One region of the Bacteroides clarus genome, then DNA from elsewhere that is predicted to be linked to it. Evidence: riboswitches for the same ligand, from Rfam matches in the RefSeq annotation. Region 1 holds a riboswitch; each other region holds the start of a gene.
What was found. A riboswitch is a leader RNA that binds a small molecule or an ion and turns the genes downstream of it on or off. The one in region 1 is predicted to bind cobalamin.
Positions count from the first base shown of each region.

Region 2: linked by a shared signal. The riboswitch ahead of I2F54_RS11135 (TonB-dependent receptor) and the one ahead of I2F54_RS13920 (tryptophanase) in region 1 are both predicted to bind cobalamin.
Region 3: linked by a shared signal. The riboswitch ahead of I2F54_RS11120 (cysteine-rich CWC family protein) and the one ahead of I2F54_RS13920 (tryptophanase) in region 1 are both predicted to bind cobalamin.

Region 1 is NZ_JADNLF010000013.1:106,138-113,305, forward strand. It holds gene I2F54_RS13900 (single-stranded DNA-binding protein) at 1-394, shown strand, start outside; gene gldE (gliding motility-associated protein GldE) at 418-1,770, shown strand; gene I2F54_RS13910 (4'-phosphopantetheinyl transferase family protein) at 1,770-2,399, shown strand; gene I2F54_RS13915 (GNAT family N-acetyltransferase) at 2,404-2,703, opposite strand; gene I2F54_RS13920 (tryptophanase) at 2,759-4,132, opposite strand; cobalamin riboswitch at 4,407-4,616, opposite strand; gene I2F54_RS13925 (sensor histidine kinase) at 4,651-6,447, opposite strand; gene I2F54_RS13930 (response regulator transcription factor) at 6,422-7,111, opposite strand.
Region 2 is NZ_JADNLF010000009.1:74,338-81,505, reverse strand. It holds gene cbiE (precorrin-6y C5,15-methyltransferase (decarboxylating) subunit CbiE) at 1-520, opposite strand, end outside; gene cobJ (precorrin-3B C(17)-methyltransferase) at 563-1,987, opposite strand; gene I2F54_RS11140 (sirohydrochlorin cobaltochelatase) at 2,098-3,048, opposite strand; gene I2F54_RS11135 (TonB-dependent receptor) at 3,089-5,323, opposite strand; cobalamin riboswitch at 5,376-5,659, opposite strand; gene I2F54_RS11130 (sirohydrochlorin cobaltochelatase) at 6,439-7,168, opposite strand, start outside.
Region 3 is NZ_JADNLF010000009.1:65,797-72,964, forward strand. It holds gene I2F54_RS11100 (putative transporter) at 1-1,380, opposite strand, end outside; gene I2F54_RS11105 (acyl-CoA carboxylase subunit beta) at 1,487-3,019, opposite strand; gene I2F54_RS11110 (acyl-CoA carboxylase biotin carboxyl carrier protein subunit) at 3,022-3,537, opposite strand; gene accC (acetyl-CoA carboxylase biotin carboxylase subunit) at 3,550-5,061, opposite strand; gene I2F54_RS11120 (cysteine-rich CWC family protein) at 5,027-5,266, opposite strand; cobalamin riboswitch at 5,329-5,538, opposite strand; cobalamin riboswitch at 5,593-5,796, shown strand; gene I2F54_RS11125 (TonB-dependent receptor plug domain-containing protein) at 5,937-7,168, shown strand, end outside.

The DNA of each region.
Region 1 (7,168 bases):
TGATACCGGTGTAGCTGTCGCTACTTTCCCTTTGGCTACTTCAGACCGTGCCTATACATTGGCAAATGGAACGCAAGTTCCTGAACGTACGGAGTGGCATAATCTTGTCCTTTGGCGCGGACTGGCGGAAACGGCTGAGAAATACGTGCATAAGGGAGACAAGCTTTATGTGGAAGGTAAAATACGGACTCGTTCGTATGATGATCAGACCGGTGCGAAACGCTATGTAACAGAAATTTTTGTGGATAACATGGAAATGCTCTCTGCGAGAAGCGCAGTGCCCGGAACCGCGCCGCAGGCCGGTATGCCCGGACAAACGGGTGCTCCCGTACAGTCAACACAATCGCAGGTTACTCCTGCGCAAAATAATCCGACGGACGATTTACCGTTCTAATTGTTTAACTAAAACCAAAATCTTTGGACCCAGACGCTTATTTATGCCAGTTGGCGGATATATTTAACGGTATAACCGTACATGCTCCTTCTGTTTCGGCTATTATAGCCATTGTATTGGCAGGTGTGCTTTTACTTGCTTCCGGTTTTGCTTCGGCTTCCGAAATAGCATTCTTTTCACTCTCGCCGTCCGATTTGAATTCTGTTGAAGAGGGGAAACACCCTTCTGACGGGAAAATCAAAAATCTATTGGATGATACAGAACGATTGTTAGCCACGATACTGATTACGAACAACTTCGTGAATGTAACGATTATCATGCTCTGCAATTTCTTTTTTATGAATGTGTTCCAATTCCATTCAGCCATTGCGGAGTTTTTAATCCTGACGGTTGTGTTGACTTTCCTGTTGCTGCTTTTCGGTGAGATTATGCCGAAGATTTATTCGGCGCAAAAAACATTGGCTTTTTGCCGTTTTGCAGCTCCCGGTATCATGGCATGCCGTTCCATATTCTATCCGTTATCGTCAATACTGGTACGCTCTACTTCGTTTCTTAATAAGCATTTTGTGCGTAAGAATCATAATATTTCAGTAGATGAACTTTCACATGCGTTGGAGTTGACGGATAAAGCCGAGCTCTCGGAAGAAAATAATATTTTGGAGGGCATCATTCGCTTTGGTGGTGAAACGGCCAAGGAAGTCATGACATCGCGTTTGGATGTGGTTGACTTGGAAATCCGTACTCCTTTTAAGGATGTGTTGAAGTGTATCGTGGAGAATGCTTATTCGCGTATTCCCGTTTATGCGGAGACGCGTGACAATATAAAGGGGGTGCTTTATATCAAGGACTTGCTCCCTCATCTGAATAAGGGGGATAATTTCCGTTGGCAGTCATTGATTCGTCCGGCGTATTTTGTTCCGGAAACCAAGATGATTGATGATTTGTTGCGTGATTTTCAGGCAAACAAGATTCATATCGCTATTGTGGTGGATGAATTCGGAGGAACGTCGGGTATTGTCACGATGGAAGACATTATTGAAGAGATTGTGGGCGAGATTCGTGATGAATACGATGATGAAGAGCGTACATATGCTGTGCTTAATGACCATACATGGGTGTTTGAGGCTAAAACACAACTGACGGATTTCTATAAGATAACCAAGATAGATGAAGAAACCTTTGATGAGGTGGCAGGTGACGCCGATACTTTGGCGGGGCTTTTGCTTGAGTTGAAAGGGGAGTTCCCGGCACTTCATGAGAAAGTGACCTATGATTGTTATGAATTTGAGGTTCTTGAAATGGATAACCGCCGTATCTTAAAGGTGAAGTTTACAATTAATGAGCCGGTTCGGGAAGGTACTGAAACAGAGAAATAATGCCCGTTTTTAAACAATATACAGAGAATTCATACAGATGGGGTATCTGGAAAACAAGTGAAAGCCTGGAAGAAATGCTTGCCTTACTTCCTCATAAAGGGAAATATGAAGAGGACATCGGGAAATTTGCAGCCGGTTCTCGTAGATTGGAGTGGCTGGCTGTGCGTGTGTTGTTGTATACAATGCTTGGTGAGGAGAAAGAAATACGCTATTATTCTAATGGAAAGCCTTATTTGGCAGACGGCTCTTTTTCTATCAGTATTTCGCATACAAAAGGTTATGTCGCTGTCTTATTAGGTGAGCCAAAGAAAGAAGTAGGTATTGATATCGAGTATTATAGCGGACGGGTACGGAAAGTGGCGCATAAATTTATGCGTGCGGATGAACAAGAATCACTATTCAGGGGTACGGAAACTTGGTCGTTGTTACTTCACTGGTCTGCAAAAGAAACCATGTTTAAATGTATGAATGCTTCCGATGTCGATTTTCGGGAACATTTGCATGTAATGCCTTTTATAGTTGACGAACAAGGAGTATTCTCCGCTGCGGAATATCGTACAGCGGAGAAACGGAATTTTCAGATTCACTACTACTTGTTTCCGGATTTTGTACTAACGTTGAGCTTGTAGTTTATTAAACGTGAACACCTCTTAGGACAATCCGTCTCCATTCCGGATGTTTGTGAATATAACCCGCTATAAATGGGCATAAAGGAACCAAGCGGAGTTGCTGCCTTTCAATGTCCTGCAATGTTTTTTCAACAAGCTGGCTGCCAATACCTCTGCCGCCTAAACCGGCGGGAACTTCTGTATGCGTTAGAAATATTTCGCCATTAATTGATTTAATATACTCTATTCTTGGGGTATACTTTTCGACATGGAACTCATACTGATGGCGCTCCTTGTTGTCTATTAATTCATAATTTTCTGCCATAATTGTAAATGCTGATGTTTAGTCATATAACATTCATTATGGCAGAAAAGTTTTTTTACAGCCTTTCCAACTGCACTGTGAAGTGACGCATTAACGGAGCTTCCCAGGTGATGCGTACTCCTCTGGTAATTGTTTCACGTCTGTCATATACATTTTTAAGCGCGGCGGCGATTACATTCATGTGGTTATCCGTGTATACGCGGCGTGGAATGGCCAGTCGGAGTAAATCCAATCCGTTGAAGCGGTTTTCACGGGTAACGGGATCACGGTCGGCAAGTAGATAACCGATTTCACACCCGCGTATTCCGGCTTCCAGATATAGCTCGACGGTCAAAGTCTGCGCAGGAAACTCTTCTTTAGGAACATGTGTCAAAACTTTGGGAGCATCTACAAAAATCGCATGTCCTCCGGCGGGACGTTGATACGGTATTCCGTATTCATCTAATTTTTTAGCCAGGTATTCTATTTGGCAAATACGGGTTTCAAGATTATCGAATTCGGTGTTTTCATCCAAGCCGATAGCGAGTGCATTCATATCGCGGCCGTTCATACCGCCATAAGTAAGGTAACCTTCGAATTGTACACAGAATCCTTTTGCTCCTTCATACCAGTCCTGACGGCGGGTTGCGATAAATCCTCCCATGTTTACGATGCCGTCTTTCTTGGCACTCATGGTCATACCGTCTGCAAGAGCGAACATCTCTTTGGTTATTTCCTTTATACTCTTGTCTTTGTAACCTTCCTCGCGTGTTTTAATGAAATAGGCGTTTTCGGCAAAACGGGCAGAGTCGAACAGAACAGGTTTGTTGTACTTGTCCGCGATATTTCGGACTTCGCGCAAGTTTTGCATGGAAACCGGTTGCCCGCCGGCTGTATTGTTGGTGATGGTAACAATGATGAATGGTATGCGGTCATTATGTTCTTCTAAGGTCTTTTCCAGTTTTGCAGGATCTACGTTACCTTTAAAGGGAATTTCCAGTTGTGTTTGTCGCGCTTCGTCTATTGTGCAGTCCAGTGCGATTGCCTTTCGGCTTTCAATATGCCCTTTGGTGGTATCAAAATGCGAATTTCCCGGTACAATATCTCCAGCGTGCACCAGATGAGAGAATAAAACATTTTCGGCGGCACGTCCTTGATGTGTAGGAATGATATATTCAAAACCTGTCAGCCGGGTAATAACTTCTTTCAGATTGAAGAAAGAGGAAGCGCCGGCGTAACTTTCATCTCCGAGCATGATACCGGCCCATTGTCGATCGCTCATGGCTCCTGTTCCCGAATCGGTGATAAGGTCGATATAAACTTGTTCTGATTTTAGTTGAAAAACATTGTAATGAGCTTCTTTCAACCACTGTTCACGCTCCTGGCGGGTGCTTTTACGGATAGGCTCCACCATTTTGATTTTCCATGATTCGGCGAATGGTAATTCCATAGATTCTTTTTTTATAAGTTCGACAATAGGTCAACGGATGAATCCGTTTTTGCGTTTTATGTGCCGAATATAAGGATTTTATGGATGATTGGCAATGTTTTTTGTGACTTTTTGTAAAACAAATGTCCGGACGAATCACTTCGGCCGGACATCATTTAAATAAACTTGGCAGAGTTTATTCTCTTTTTACTTTCTTTGAAAGAGTTTTGATGAATGAAATGATTGGATAGAATTTATCCGGCTCATTAGACTCAACGCTTTTTCCTCGAAAGCAATGATAAGATAACGCATGGCAGGTCTTCTGACTTGTTTCTGTTGCAGACAGCCTTCCCGGACAACATATCCAGTGGCATGGAGAGAGAATTTATTGTCTGCAACATTATGTGAAACTTACAGCAGCGGGACTGTTCAGGACTTACACCTGATTCCCTTTTAATTGCCCCCTTTGAAAAAAAGGGGCAAACCAATGCATTGCAAAGATAATGAAAAAAGTAACAAACAAAACCGAATAAGAGAATTTATTTCTCCTTTGCCAATGTAAATACAAACTCCAGTCCGCCACCTTGATTATTTTTGGCGGAAATTGTTCCGCCATGAATGATGACGGCATTTTTTACGATGGCAAGTCCTAAGCCCGTACCGCCTAATTTTCGCGAACGTCCTTTATCTACGCGATAAAAGCGTTCGAACAAACGATTCAGATGCTCCGGTGAAACTCCTATTCCTGTATCCGCAAAACTGAAATAATAGAAGTTCTCATCTTCACGGAAACAATTGATGTTGATGTGAATATCGGTGCCGGCATAGGCTATGGCATTATCCATCAGATTGCGGAATATGGAGTATAGCAGTGAGTAGTTGCCTTTTAACTGTATTTTGGGTTGTAAGCTGTTGACTACCGTAATACGCTTTTCTTCCAGTTCCAATGATACTTCATTGACTATATTGGTGACAAGCATGCTGATGTCTACCTTTTCCATATCAATCATATTGGCGGCTTCATCCATACGTGTCAGTACGGAGATATCCCGCAACAGGCGGCTGAGGCGATTGCTTTGGGCATAGCAGCGTTCGAGGAAGGTCTGCATCTTTTCATGCGAGATGTTCTCGTTGTTGACGATGGTTTCCAGATACCCCTGAATGCTGCTTACGGGAGTTTTCAGCTCGTGGGCGATGTTCTGCGTGAGCTGCCGTTTCAGGCGTATCTGTTCTTCTTCCAGAGTGATGTCGTTGATGGAGATTTCAAAGCTCAAGTCTTGGAAGATGATACATTCTACAATGAATATGCGTCCGTTTTTATTAATATTGATGGATAGCCGTTTTTCTTCTTTATCCGAAGGCCGTTTTTGCGCTTTGCTGATGAAGTCGGTGATCTTCTGGAACTCACAGATGGAGAATATCTCTTCTGTGGTCTGCAAGTTAGAGTCGGAAATGAGGTTGCCGTATTGGGTGAAAAGGTTATTGACAAGAATTTCCTTCTTGTCTTTGGTGAACACTCCCAACCCTTCACGGGCGGTTTGCAGATGGGTGATAAGCTTTTCGCGTTCAATGTACAGCGCTTCTTTAGTTTCACGCAAGCGTCTGTATATCTGTATGATGTGCTGGGAAATCTCGCCAAGCTCATTGTGCGGAAAGGCGGATTGTATATCGGTTTCCACCGGTTCGTTCTTGTCGGCGCGCTTGGCAAATTCGCGCAGGTGATTGATTGCGGTACCCAGTTTGGATGTAAACTTGTAGAAGACGAATATCAGCAATAAGGTTACGATGGCTGTAAACCAAAGGTAATGCGGGTCGGCTGCCAGGCTGTTTATAAGGTTTACATTATAGGGCAATGCCGAGCGGATGATATAATCGGGATAGAGAGTTGCCGAATAGAAATAAGGTATACCTGTAGTTTCGGAGGTACGTCTTAAATCATATCCTTTACCGTCTTTTAATGCTTCTTGGACTTCCTGACGATTGATGTGATTGCTGAATACTTCTTGGGAAGTTTCATCGCAACTGTCGTAAAGCACGTGACCTTGCAGATTTACGATAGTAACACGAAGGTCTTTGTGTGGACCTTTGGCTATATACCGGTTTAAGGCAGATGTCCATAAACTGTCCGGAATATTTCGCAGCTCTTGTTGCAGGCGTTCGTTATAGTCTTGGAGTTGCGTGTCAAGTAGCTCGACTTTATACTCTTTCTCCCGTTGATATTGATAAGCAATAAAACAGGTTGCAAAAACAAGAAACAATGAGATTACCGAAAGGAATAACTTCCGGCTGAATGACAAAAAATGCCTGTCATTATTCGGCTTCGAAGCAATAACCATATCCTAAACGAGTTACAATGCATTTGCCATATATTCCTATTTTTTTGCGCAGGCGGGTGATGTTTACGTCTATGGTGCGGTCCAGCACATATACTTCGTCACTCCAGATGCGGCTTAATATGTCTTCACGGGAAAATACACGTCCCTTGTTTTGCAGTAGCAAGAGCAGTATTTCAAACTCTTTCTTGGTAAGAGGCGCTTCCTCTCCATCTATGCTTACTTTCTTTTTTATGATGTCGAGCACTAATGATTTGTAGACGATTTGTTCCGGCGCGCGTTCGGTTTCAGCTTGCTGTGTACGACGTAACACGGCTTTGACGCGTGCTGCTACTTCTCGTAAAGAGAATGGTTTGGAGATATAGTCATCCGCGCCTAAATTAAATCCGGTTACCGTATCGTTTTCCGTATCTTTGGCAGTAATGAAAATGATAGGGACTTTGGCTGTTTTCTTTTCCTTTTTTAGCATACTTGCCATTTTGAATCCGGAGATTTCTCCCATCATCACATCCAATAATAACAAGTCGTAAGTACTGATATCCATTTTTAAGGCCTCTTCAGCAGAATTTGCGGTATCTACTTCGTAGCCTTCGTTCTCAAGGTTGAACTTTAAGATTTCGCATAAATCTTCTTCGTCATCTACTACTAAAATCCGGTATTCGTTCATTGTACTTCTTATTAATGTAAAGAGAGACATACGGCGTCTCTTTATTACAAAGTTAAA
Region 2 (7,168 bases), on a different contig from region 1:
GGGACGCGATAGCGGCGGGTGTATGTTCCCGGTCGGTAAGGATGCCTATCTTGGGAGCGCGCTCTATCAGGGCACGGTCGAACTCGTGCCAGGGACGTCCCGTCAGCGAAACGGTGCGCATATCGTCATAAGGCATTACGAGGCGGTGCGCCAATGTCTGGAGAGAGTTGAAAGAGGGGTAGAGCTTGATTTCGGCATCCGGCAATTTCCGTTTCACCGTATTGGCAAAGCCGAAAAACAGCGGGTCGCCCGAAGCGAAGACCACGATTTGCCTGTGGCCGGCATCCGTTTGCCCGCATTCGTCACCGCCGAACACCCTCTCATATCGCGCGAATACATTCTCCAACGGTACGGTAATGGAAATCCATTCCGCATCATCCGGTAGCAAGTTCCCGACAATCTCTTTATGCCGTACTCCCCCCGAAAAGACCTTCCCGCGCCGTATGTGTTCCAATACTTCCGGCGGAAAGAAAGGCGTCCGGTTATCGTCCGTTCCTATAATGATAAATTTCCGTTGCATAACCAATCGCTCACCACTAATCGTTAATCCTTAACCGTTGTTTCACACGTCCCGTCCCGGTCGCAGTTGCTCCGCGTCATTGTAGCACAAAATGGCGTTTACCAATGTCGCGGCGAGGTTGCTTCCGCCTTTGCGCCCTTCCACGATTATCTTCGGGATGGCGGTGAAAGGCTTTATCATGTGCTTGGACTCCTGTACGTGCACAAAGCCCACCGGAGCGGCGATAATCCCTGCCGGATGCGCTTTCCCTTTGCGTATAAGGTCGCAGAGTTCCATTAAGGCTGTCGGAGCGTTGCCGAATACAAAGAGGGCGTCGGGATGGTCTTCGACGGCGAGGCGTGTGCCGGCCTGTGTGCGGGTGATTCCTTTCTCCGTTGCCATCGCTGCGGTGCGAGGGTCGCCGAGGTAGCATTTCACCTCTATGCCCAAACGCTCCAAAGCCCCTTTGCGAATACCGCTGGCGGCCATTGTCACATCTGTGACGATAGTCCGTATACGCTTTCCGGTGATGCCTTGATATAATGTTTCCACTGCTTTGTCGTCTGTGTGCAGCAGCTTTTCCATTTCAAAGTCCGCGGTGGTATGGATGGCATGCAGCAACGCCCATTTATGGTCGAGAGGAATGTTCCCGTTCTTGAGCTCTTTCTCGATGGTGCGGAAACTCCGTATCATAATATCCTGTCCTTTGTTGGTCGGGAGTTGCCGAGGGTGGGTTTCCGCCTCTTCCCGGTAATATCCCCGCGGAGTAATCATCGCTCCGTTCCATTCGTACGACTGCGAATTGCCTATCAGTACAACGGTAAACATATCCGTCTCTTCGGGGTCGAACGCTTCCAGCGTCGTTATGTGCACTTCCTGTTCGGGACGTCCCGCCTGGCGCACATATCCTACGGGCGTCTGCGGTGAGCGCCCTTCCAGCAGGAACAGCTCTTTCAGCCGGTAAAGTTGCCAGTAGCGGCCATCGCTTTTGGGATTGTAGACGGCTGTCACGAAATCGGCTGCGGCAGCGGCAATGATGCGTTTCTCGATGCGTTCCCACGGTGTCATCAGGTCTGAGAGGGAGATAACGCAGAAGTCATGTCCCACAGGAGCTCCCAGCAGGGAAGCCGCTTTCTGAAACGCGCTGATACCCGGCAGGGAAACAATCTCTACGTCGCTGTTCCGTTCCCGCTTCATCTCATGCACAAGGGGCGTCATACCGTAAATCCCGGCATCGCCCGAACTGATGACGCACACCGTTTTTCCCTGTTCCGCCAGTTCAAAAGCCTGTTCGGCGCGGACGCGTTCCCGCTTCATCCCCGTATCGATACATTCCGTACCGGGACGTAAGTGTGGAGTGACAAAACGGAAGTAGTATTTATATCCCACTACTGCATCGGCTTCCTGCAAAGCGGTAATTACGGCGGGTGTTATGTCTTGCTCATTGCCCGGACCGATGCCGGCAATGATTATTTTGGATTGTTTCATTTGCTATCTGGCTTATCGCTTCTGTTCTTGCAGAGCATGGTAAGCGTTGCGCTTACAGTCTACAAAGATACATTCTATTTATCACATTAAGGCATGAAAATGCAACTTTCTCACTCGTTTTTTTCTCCTGCCGCATAGGCCGCTTTCTTTTCCATGATGCCCTGCATGCGGTGCTTCAGCCCGAAACGGATATGGTCTGCGAATATCTCCTGTATTTCAGGTATTTGCCCCAAACCTTCCATACGCACATGAACGGTATAGCCTTCTTTCTCAAGCATCTCCCGCCATTCTCCGGCAATATCGTTCTTGGCGTGGTCGCCGGCTACAAACATAAAAGGGACGAGCGTCACGCTCTTTGCCTGGGCCGCTTTCAGTTGCGCCAGCATGGTCTCAAAGGTGGGATAGCCTTCGATGGTCCCCACATGGAAGTTGCCGAATCCGGCCGCTTTCAGCATATAGTCCATTTGACTGTACGCAGCGGTACCGGGCGTATAAGTGCCGTGTCCCACCAATACGAAGTGTTCTTGGGACTTCTTCTTGGCGCCCTGCCGTACCGAAGCATCGAGGCGTCGTCCCAGAATACCGGCTACTTTTTCCGCGTCTTCCACCGAATAGAGCAGGGGAGTGCCTACGCGTATCTCCTTGAAGAAAGGCAGCACGCTTTCCACATCACGGCGGAGCGACTCCATTTCCACGCCGTCGATGATATTGGTGCTTTGCACGATAATGTGCGTATAGCCCTCTCCACGCAGTTGGAGCAGCGCGTCCAGCGGGGTGGGTTTGTCGACGCCGCGCGCCTTGAGGCGGCGTATGATGATACGCGAAGTGTAGGCTTCGCGAAATTCCAGGTCGGGAAAAGCCTTGCGCGCCTGGGCATTGACGGCGTCAATCGTCTGCGCGCGCGTATCGTCGTGCGTCGTGCCGAAGTGTACCATAAGCAACGCGGCCTTTTCGCCGGGTTTCATACTTGCGAGCATATCGCTCGACACGAAGTTTCCCCCTTCGTGCGCGGCGCAGAAGAGAGAAACGGCAAGGAGCAGGGAGAGAAGAGAGGTTTTCATAAACGAAAGTGATTGCTGTTTTATAAAAATGGTTACTGTTTTATTTCTTGAATCGTACCGACAGGCTCACATACACCGAGCGTCCCGGGTTGAGCGTGGAGAAGTTGTTGTTCCAGGGGCGGTCGTCTGTCTTGTCGAAGATGTTTTCGATGCCTATGCCCGGTTCCAGAATCACGGATTGCAGGTTGAAGGTATGGCGGGTGTTCAAATCCCATTGCTGGAATTTGGGAGCATAACCGTACGTTTGCGAGTAGCGTTCGCCTTGCAGGTGTCCGTGCACGTTTACGTTCAGGCGGTAGAAGCTCCAGGCGTGTTCCCACTGGCCGTTGATGTTCCCCATGTGCCTGACGCTTTTGTCTATGGGCGACACTTCGTAGCTGCCGTCGGCTTGCAACTGCTTGGCTTCGGTGTCCATGTACGTGTATCCGCCGCCTGCCCTGAAGCCCGCGCCCAGGTTCAGGCTGGCGTTCAGGCTGATGCCTTTGGTCTTAGCTTTGTCCACGTTGTCGCGCTGGCGTATCTCGTCGAAGGTGGCGTGCTTGTCGTCCAGTCCCATGTCGTGTATTTCCTGGTCGGAGAGGGTGCGGTAGTTTATCATGTCGCGGATGTCGTTGATGAACCCGGTGACGGACACGGAGAGCCGGCGGTAGTTGTACTCCGCATTCAGCGAGTAGAAGTTGTTCTTTTCCGGTTTCAAACCGACGTTGCCCGTGGTGTAGCGGTTGCTGGTCTTGGACTCGTCGGTGGCGTAGAGTTGCGACAGGGTAGGCGTACGGAAGCCTGCCGCATAGGCGGCGCGCAGGTTCAGTCCGCCGAGCTTGTACATCAGCGATACGTTGGGAGTGGCATAATTCTTGAAGTTCTCGTTGTAGATGTAGCGTATGCCCAGTACGGCTTGCAGGTTCAGGGGCAGTTTTATTTCATCCTGCGCATAGAAAGCGAGGGTGTACATGTGGCGGGAGTCGATGTTGTCCGATTCGCTCTCAAGCCCCTCGTTTACGTATTCCACTCCGGCGGACAGCTTGTTGCGGCTGCCCAGGCGGAAGATACCTTTGATGTTTCCGTTGTAGTAGCGCACTTGCTTGCGGGTTACTTGGTCGCCCGGCAGATAGCTGCCCGATTTCTTGAAGTACATATAGTCCGACGAGAAATTGTCCGAGTAGAATTCCGCGTCGATGTAGGCCGAACGGTTTATCATGTACTTCATGCCGGCGCCATAGGTATAGGTCTCGTGTCTCAGGTTGTAGGTATAGGCGTCTTTCTGCACGAACTGGCCTTTGCTTTTGGCATAGTAGGTGGCATCCTGCGGACGGCGGGTTTTATTATCATAATAAGTACCGCGCGCGTAGAACGACAGTTTATCTGTGGCATTGAACACGAAACGCTGGTTTACGGTGTTGGAGTAGAAACCTACGGAAGTAGGACGTCCGGTTTCGTAGCCGTTCTCGTCGATGTTGTTGTTCTGCCAGCTTCCTGCCTGACGGCGCTGGTAGGAAGTGTAAGAGGAGAACTTGCCCGCATTGACATCGGCATTGACGCTTTCCGTCAGGCGTCCTTCGCCGGAGTAGTGGGTGTAGCTGGATACGTTTACGGTGTTCCGGGCATCGTCCGTGATGATGTTGATAACGCCGCCTATGGCATCGCTTCCGTACAGGGCGGATGCTGCGCCGTTCAGTATCTCGATGCGCTTGATGTTGGCCACGTTGATGCGCGTGTAGCGGTCTTCGCCTGCCAGACGCTTGCCGTTTTCCAGTATCAGTATGTAGTCCTCGTTGATGCCGTTCAGGCTCATGGTAGTGCCCATGCCGTTGGTGTAGGAAGATATGTTGGGCGTCAGTTTCACCAGCGCTTCTTCCAGCGTGGATACGTTGGCGCCGCCTATTTCTTTGGCCGTGATTACGGAGACGGGAACGGGGCTGTCCGTCATGCGGCGGTGCGTACCGGTTCCGGTCACTACCACCTGGCTGAGGTTGCTGTAACTCTCTTCCAGCTTTACGAGGATGTCAGTCTCCTGTCCGTCCGTAGTGTATTTCCCGGGGGTGAAGCCGATGTAGGAGAAGCGCAGCGTGTGCTGTCCGCCGGGCAGGTTGTCGATGGTAAATTCTCCTCTTCCGTTGGTGGTGCATCCCGTCAGACTGTTGTCTACGCGGATATTTACCCCTACGAGGGGCTCGTTGGTGCCGGCACTCACCACTTTTCCGCTCAATGCGGTCTGGGCATGGAGCAGGAGTGTCAGGCAGCACAGCATGGCTGCCAATAAACATTTGGTTCTCATTTATTGAAAAATGTAAGATTAATACTTGTCTTCCTGACCCCGGGAAGGCGTTGACTGTGTAATCGCCAAGGCAGGTTTCCTGACTCAGCCCTGCGGAAAACCACACCTTCCCGTCCCCCGGACTGCGATGCGCCCGAACCGGCGCTTGCTATCGGCAGCCGTCTGTAAGACAGTGGCATCGTTTTGAAGAATGTTTTCCGTATGCTCCGTTGCCGCGGTAAGCGGACGGGGCAAAGTGGCTTTACAGTAGCGGGCACTGTTCCGGCTTCGCACCGGATTCCCTTTTATACAACTCGTTGGAACAACGGGTGTATCACCTAAGCGGTGACAAAGATAGGGGTTTATTTTTAATTGATGAAGGAAAGGGCGGGATAATGCAATCGGTCTTACGGGATGATTCGCTTTGTCTCGGGGGATGAATGTTTTCATCTCGTGAGACGGTTGGTTTGGTCTCATGGGATGAATATTTTTAGCTTGTAAGACGGATGAGAAAGGGGGTGCTGTCGGTTATTTTTACTTGATGGGCTCTTAAGGAAAGGGTCGTTTTTAGGCTCATTTCCTTATTGCCCCTATTTAGCCGCCTATTTTTAAGGTATTTATTTGATTTATAGATGATTGTGAAAAATAGGATGCTTGGGCAATATTAATCGTCATTGTGAATCGGAATCTTATTTTGTAAAATAAAAAAGAAGAGTGTTGCCTGGTTGATGTGTCCATTCGGCACAGATGATTTTTAGGGTTTCCGGATGGTTTGCAAATGAGAGGAGCTGCTTGTGAAAGAGGGTTGTGCTTATCTTGTCTTTTTATAGAAAAATGTTGTCATTCGGCGTTGGGATGATTTGTTTTATGGCGGCCAAAGAGGGTCATATAGGAAACGACCCTTGGAATGAACCTGAAAAAGTTTGGATATTCTTTAAAATTTTGATTTAATGGTTTGATTATTAATATAATAAGCGGGCATCTCTCCCGAAATGAGAAATACCCGCTTTTTCTCTCTGCCTCTGCCTTTTTTCTCCTTTTCTTCCTTATTGAATTAAGAAAATATTTGTCGTTTTCCGGCAGTGGGACAAAGATGTTCTTTCTTAGCCGGACATCTGTCGGTAAAAGGAAGAACGTTATGCTTCCGGTTGATACCCTTCACCGTTTTCCCAAGCGTCGGTATCCCATTGCTCTTTCAGGTGGTTCACCCAGATTGCACGTATTTCGGGATAGCTGCCCAAAGCTTTGATACCGCAACCGTCTTTGATACCGTGGTCGGCATCGGCCTGGCCTACGGGGTGGGCTTCAAACGCTCTGTCTACCTTGAAACCTGCTTTTTCCAGACGTTCGCGCCAACTGTATTCGTTGGTGTTGAGTTCCACTTCGTCCGAGCCTTTGTTTTCGGCTATCGCTTCGATACCCCAAAGGTCATTGTGGGCGTGGTCGCCGGCGATGGACATGAAAGGAGCGAGGTAAACGGTTACGTCTGCGGGTTGCAGGTTATTGTCTTTGCAATACTTCATCACTTGTGAGTAGATGCAGCCGGGATAGCTGCTTATCATTTGGTCGGGAGAGGCTACCGGTATGCGGTCTGCGGCTTTCTCTTCCTCTTCTTTCGGCCAGAAAAGCATTTCGCCGTAGTCTACGGTACCTACGAAGATATTCTTGTTCGCGGCGAGGGCTTGCAAGGCGGTTTGGGTTTCGGAGTACTTGATGTTGGCATTGTAGTTCACATCGGGGTTACCGTGTCCCATCAGGAGAACGATGTTCTTCTTGTCGGCCAGTTTGTCCTTGTAATGAGTGTAAAGAACCCGTGCCACTTCTTCCGTATCGTCATCGGTAGAGAGCAGGTTGGCGCCTTTCAGT
Region 3 (7,168 bases), on a different contig from region 1:
CAATCCCACACATGCAAGGAAGAGGGAGATACCTATTTCACGTATCATCAGATTGGCGCTCATGGTGGTATACGTTATCAGTTTATACTGGGGGCCGAAACGGCTGATAAGTATGGATACAATCAGCGGACCGCCTGCAAGCCCCAGCTTGACCGGTTGCGGAATGCCCGGAAACATGAAAGGCAGACTTCCCAAAATACATCCCAACGCTATGCCCAGGAAGATGGGAATCAGGTTCGGATGGTTCAAACGTTTCAAGGAGTTGCCCAGTACCTTTTCCGTATGGCTTACAGCCAGTTCGCTACCCACAATCGTTACCCGGTCGCCCATTTGCAACTGCAGGTGAGGAGTTGCCACCAAATCCACTCCCGAACGGTTGATACGGGTGATGCTTGCACCGAAGTTATTACGGATTTTCAGCTGCGCCAGCGATTTCCCATTCAGTTCCGGCTTGGTAATCAAGATACGGCGGGAAATCAGTTTCTTGTCCTGCTCCCACTCCGCGCTGATCTGCCTGCCGAAAAAGGCGATGATGGCTTCCATATCTTTCGGGTTGGAGATGAACAGAATTTGGTCTTGCAGATGCAATACCGTATCGGCATTCACCAATTCCACCTCGTTTTCCGAATCACGGTGACGGATACGCGAGATGACAAACGCACGGTTCAACAACGGTTTTATCTCCTTTATCGTCTTGCCGTCCACCGCCTCGTTTCGTATCTCCACGGAAACGGGGCGTACGGTCAGCTCCTGCAGATGCCCCAGCCCCTGTTCGGCTTCCGCCTCTTCTTTCCGGGTATTGATATGGAGCAGATATTTCAACGCCAGCAAAGCCAGAATACATCCGATAACACCCAAAGGATACGCCACCGCATAGCCCAATGCTATCTCCGGCGCGTCAATCCCGTTCAAATCGCTGTTGGCCTGCTGCGCAGCGCCCAGTCCCGGAGTGTTGGTCACCGCTCCCGACAAGATGCCGACCATTGTAGTAATAGGTATTCCCGTTATGAAATGAAGCGCCACCGTAATCAGGACACTGATAAACACAACCAGTACCGCCAGCACGTTCAGCGTAAATCCCCCTTTCTTAAAGGCGGAGAAAAAGCCGGGCCCCACCTGCAGACCGATAGAATAAACAAACAGAATCAATCCGAACTCTTTCAGGAAGTGGAGTAAGTGTTCATCCAGATTCAGGTCGAAATGACCGAATACGATACCTACGAACAATATCCAGGTAACGCCCAGCGATATTCCGGCAACCTTTATCTTGCCAAGCATAATGCCGAACGCGATGACAAGCGACAAAATAAGTACGGAGTGCGCCACCCCGCCACCCCACAGATTGGGGTATCCCTCAAAGAGATTTCTTAATAATTCCATAGTTTCAACGTATAATAACAGGGTAATCGGTAATCAAGTAAAAAAAGTACCCCCACAGAAATCACTTCTCCGGGGATACAAGTTTTCACACATTAAAAATAACTATTTATAAAGGCATATTGCCGTGTTTCTTCGGCGGATTGCTCTGGTTCTTGTTATGAGCCATTTCCAATGCCTGTACCAGCTTATAGCGGGTGTTGCGGGGCATGATTATCTCATCGATGAAGCCTCGTTCGGCAGCACGGTAAGGATTGGAGAACTTCTCCTCGTATTCCTTGATAATCTCTTCCTTCTCTTCGGGAGAGGACTTTCTGTACAAGATATTCACGGCTCCTTCCGCGCCCATTACGGCAATCTCGGCCTGCGGATAGGCAAGATTCACGTCAGAGCCGGTAGGCTTGCTGGACATTACGATGTACGCGCCGCCATAAGCCTTGCGGGTTATCAGCGTTATCTTGGGCACGGTAGCCTCTGCATAGGCATAGACAATCTTGGCTCCATGACGGATGATGCCGTTGTGCTCCTGTACCGTGCCGGGCAAGAATCCCGGAACGTCCTCAAACGTTATCAGCGGAATATTGAAACAGTCGCAGAAACGTATAAAGCGGGCCGCCTTGTCCGAAGCGTCGATGTCGAGCACGCCTGCCAGATAAGCCGGCTGGTTGGCTACAATACCCACCGAACGTCCGTTCAGCCGTCCGAAGCCCACCACCACGTTCTTGGCGAAGTGAGGCATCACCTCAAAGAAATACTGGTTATCCAGTACCGGTTCGATAATGTCCTTGATGTCATAAGGCATATTCGGGTCTTCCGGTATGATGGTCTGCAACGCTTCCGTCTGGCGATGAATATCATCCGTACAAGCTGCGAACGGAGCGTCTTCCATATTGTTGGACGGCAGGAAACTCAGCAGTTCACGGATGCTCATCAGCGTCTCCTCTTCCGTATTGCACATAAAGTGGGTGACGCCGCTCTTGCTGCTATGCGTATAGGCGCCGCCCAGTTCTTCCTTGTCCACTTCCTCGTGCGTAACGGTCTTTACCACGTCCGGACCCGTGATGAACATATGGCTCTGCTCCTTCACCATGAAGATAAAGTCCGTCAGTGCCGGCGAATAGCATGCGCCACCCGCACAAGGGCCCAGGATAGCCGAAATCTGCGGGATTACTCCCGAAGCTATCGTATTCTGATAAAAGATGGAAGCATATCCCGCCAGGCTGTTCACGCCCTCTTGTATGCGTGCGCCGCCGGAATCATTCAGGGCGATGACGGGAGCGCCGTTTTTCAATGCCAACTGCTGCACTTTTACAATCTTGGCCGCATTCGTCTCGCTCAGCGAACCGCCATGCGCCGTAAAGTCGTAGGCGTATACAAACACCTGACGTCCGTCAATCTTTCCGTAACCGGTCACCATGCCGTCGCCCGCTATCTGTTTCTTCTCCATGCCGAAGTTCGTGCAACGGTGGGTAACGAACTTATCCAATTCATTGAAAGTGCCCTTGTCCAGCAGCATGTCGATGCGTTCGCGCGCCGTCATGCGCCCGGAGGCGTGTTGCTTCTCTATCTTGTCTACTCCGCCACCCAGCGAGGCGCGTTTATCCAGTTCCTCAAAACGCGCGTATATTTCTTCTCTATTCATGATTATTCTTCTTTAATAAGTTCCAATTCTACCAATACCTGATTCGCGTTTACCGGCTCGCCTTCGTTCACCAATATGTTTTTCACGACGCAGTCCGCATTAACCTTGTAATTGCTCTGCATCTTCATGGCTTCCAGCACTACGGCAATGTCTCCGGCCGCCAGGCGGTCGCCCGCCTTCACGGGAATGCTCACTACCTTACCCGGCATCGGGGCGATAATCTTGTCACCCTGTTTCTCGTCCGCCCCTTTCTTCATGTGCAGATACTTGGCTTGCGTATCCACGATATCCACATGATACGAACGGTAGAACATACTCACGTCATAGCTCTTTCCGCCTTCTCCACGCACCAGTCCCGCGTTGAACGAGTTCCCGTCGTGCAGAATGGAGCAGCTTCCGTTTTCCGCCATTACGATATCCACTTCGTACGGCTTCCCGTCGATGGTGAGCTGTACCTTATTTCCCTCTTTACTGACCAGCGTAACGTCCGCCACACGGTCTCCGATATGTATTTCCATAAACAATTTCCTTTAAATTCTCAGCACACCCTTCTGCAATCCGAACTCGCGCCAGCGGCTGATAGGACGGCCGTCGGGCAACTGTGTCGAAGCGTTCTCTTCCAGGTTCACCAGATAATCCATATAAGCCGCAATCATGGCGACGTTCTCTATCTCTTCGTTGCTGCCGTTGGAGCGTACCAGCATGCGCGCGTTCTTCTCGATGAACAGCGTGTTGTACTCGCCCTTCACAAAATCGGGCACGTGCATGATACGTTTCAGATAGGCAAGGTTGGTTTTCAGTCCGGTTATCTTATACTCGTACAGCACACGGCGCATACGCTCGATGGCGTATTGGCGGGTGGTGGCCCATACGATGAGCTTACCTATCATCGGGTCGTAGTAGACGGGGATTTCGTATCCCTCGTACACGTTACTGTCAATGCGCACGCCGATACCGTTCGGTTCGGTCAGTTGCCTGATGATACCCGGCGAAGGCATGAAGTTGTTCTCCGTATCTTCGGCGCAGATACGGCACTCTATGGCATGACCGCGCTGGAAGATGTCTTCCTGGCGGAGATGCAGCGGCTGGTTGTCGGCTACAAAAATCTGCTCTTTCACCAAGTCCACGCCCACCACTTCTTCCGTGATGGGATGCTCCACCTGCAAACGCGTATTCATTTCGAGGAAGTAGAAGTTCCTGTTCTTGTCCACCAGAAATTCGATGGTACCCGCACCCGAATAGTTTACGGCCTTGGCGGCGGCAACCGCCTTCTCTCCCATCTCCTTGCGCAGCTCTGGCGTCAGGAACGGTGACGGGCTTTCTTCCACAATCTTCTGGTTGCGGCGTTGCACCGAACACTCGCGGTCGAACAGATGAATCACATTGCCGTGGTTATCACCCAAAATCTGGAACTCTATGTGATGCGGTTCTTCCACAAACTTCTCCAGATACACCGTGTCGTCGCCGAATGAGGACATCGACTCCGAACGCGCCGTATTATACGCTTCCACCACTTCTTCTTCCTTGTGAATAAGGCGCATGCCTTTGCCGCCACCGCCCATAGACGCTTTCAGCATCACCGGATAACCGATTTCGTTACAGATGCGTACGGCCTCTTCGGCACTTTGCAAAGGCTGTTCCGTACCCGGCACTACGGGTACGCCGGCCGCAATCATCCGCTTGCGGGCGGCTATCTTGTCGCCCATGGCTTCCATGGTTTCCGCCGAAGGGCCGATGAAGATAATGCCTTCTTCCTTGCAACGGCGGGCAAACTCCGAATTCTCCGACAAGAAGCCGTAGCCCGGATGAATAGCATCCGCACCGCAATGCTTCGCCACTCCGATTACTTTCTCTATGTTCAGATAACTCTCTTTGGCCGCGGCCGCTCCTATCGGATAGGCTTCGTCGGCGTACGCTACATGATGCGAAGTACGGTCGGCTTCGGAAAATATAGCCACGGTCAGTATTCCCATTTCCTTGCAGGAGCGCATCACGCGCAGGGCAATCTCACCTCTGTTCGCTATCAATACTTTCTTTATCATTTTCTCTTGATTTATTTATATAAGGAATATTTCCGGCCGCCAATTGCGTCAGACAAGCATGACACAAGCAATCCGGATAGGTTTCTTTCAAATAAGCGTGTTGCTCCGGGCTCAGCCGGACGGACGCGCAATGACACTGTAATATATCATTGTGCATGCACTCGAATGTTGCACCACAACGCGGACATACCTTTTGCATAGGCATCTCTTTTTTTATAGTTAAACGTTAACTTGGGCTTCGTACTGCTTTCCTATCCCACGAGAAAAGACAGACTTTAATGAATGGCAGGTCTTCTGACTGACTCCTTATCTTGATGCCTTCCCGATATATAAACGCATATCAGTGGCAAAGGTTCTTATCAAGACTTCGTTTGACGGAGCTTCACAGCAGCGGGACTGTCCGGGATTTACACCCGGTTCCCTTTTAATCCGAACGGCAGATACGTCCGTCCGGAACCGATTCGGGGGGCAAAGATAAAGAAAAACTAAAATAATTAGGAATAAAAGACAAAATAATGTATAAAAGTCTTTATCTTTGCTCCCGGAATTGGCAATCGGGAAGGCATATCCGCCTGCCGATGTAAGGGAATCCGGTGCAAAACCGGAGCTGTACCTGCAGCTGTAATCCTCAGTAAAAGACGCTTGTATCCGCAAAAGCCACTGTCGCAGCAATGCGATGGGAAGGCAATACAAGCAGAGGAGAGCCAGAATACCTACCAGTTTCCGTAACTTGAGCACTGAGCTTCCAGGATTAGAAGCGATGTCCCCCATACTGATACGATAGGATTCCTATTTTACTCTTTCGGGCCATTATCCCTTTCGCACACAGAAGCGACGTGCCGTTTTATTTTATTCAACGTAAAAATCGGTAGACGATGAAGCACAAGTATTGGCTTGAAGCGGTACTGCTGTGCGGTGTGATGCAATCAGCCACAGCGCAAAGTATCCTTAAAAACAAAGATGAGAAAGAACTCTCGTTACTGCTCAACGAAGTAGTGGTAACAGGTACGGGAACCGAACACTACCTGAAAGACGCCCCCGTGCAGACAGAAGTGCTCACAGGAAAAGCATTGGAGCAATACCAGGCGCGCAGCATCGACGACCTTCTCAGCGGTCTCAGCCCTTCCCTCACCTTCCATGACGGCGATATGGGCAGTCACATTCAGCTCAACGGACTGAACAACGACTATATCCTCATCATGATAAACGGCAAACGCATGAACGGGGACATCGGCGGACAGAACGACCTCAACCAACTGAATCCCGCCAACATAGAGCGCATCGAGATTGTGAAAGGCGCCGCCTCTTCGCTCTACGGCAGCGATGCCATCGCCGGAGTCATCAATATCATCACCAAGCAGAGCAGGGAGAAGATGGAACTCACCAATACCACTCGTGTGGGCGAGCATGGCGACGTACGGCAGAGCACCAGTTTCGGCTTCAGCTACGGCAAACTGAAATCGGTGACCGGCATCAACTTCCGCCATACCGACGGCTGGCGCAATACGGACATGCAATGGGACCAGAACCAACTGAAGTCCGGCTCTACCATGCTTACCGTCAACCGTTCCAGCAACTACACCCTCTCCGAGAATCTGGAGTGGCAGGTAAACAAGAGACTGAACCTCACCGCCGAAGGAACGTACTACGAACGCTGGGTGATGCGTACGCACGGCCCGTGGAAGTACCTGCCCAACGACTTCTACTACCGCAACTACACCTTTGCCGCCGGAAGCAGGTACAAGCTGAACGGGCGCAACTACCTCACCGCCGACCTCTCATACGGCCGCTACGGTTACTTCTACGACTATAAGCTGAAAGACATCACCGACTACTTCAAAGACGGCGACCGCATCACCTACTACCCCGGCCAGCGCATCAAACAGAGCATACAGCAACAAGTGCTGGCGCAGGTGAAAGGCATCTTCTACTTCGGCGACCGGCACATCCTCAATACCGGTATAGAGTACCAGTACAACCGCCTGGAATCGCCCCACCACATAGCGGGCGACCTCGCTTCCGTCTATACGCTCGCCGCCTACGCGCAGGAAGAATGGACTGCCACGGACAGCTTTATACTGACCGCCGGCGTGCGCGGCACGCAGCA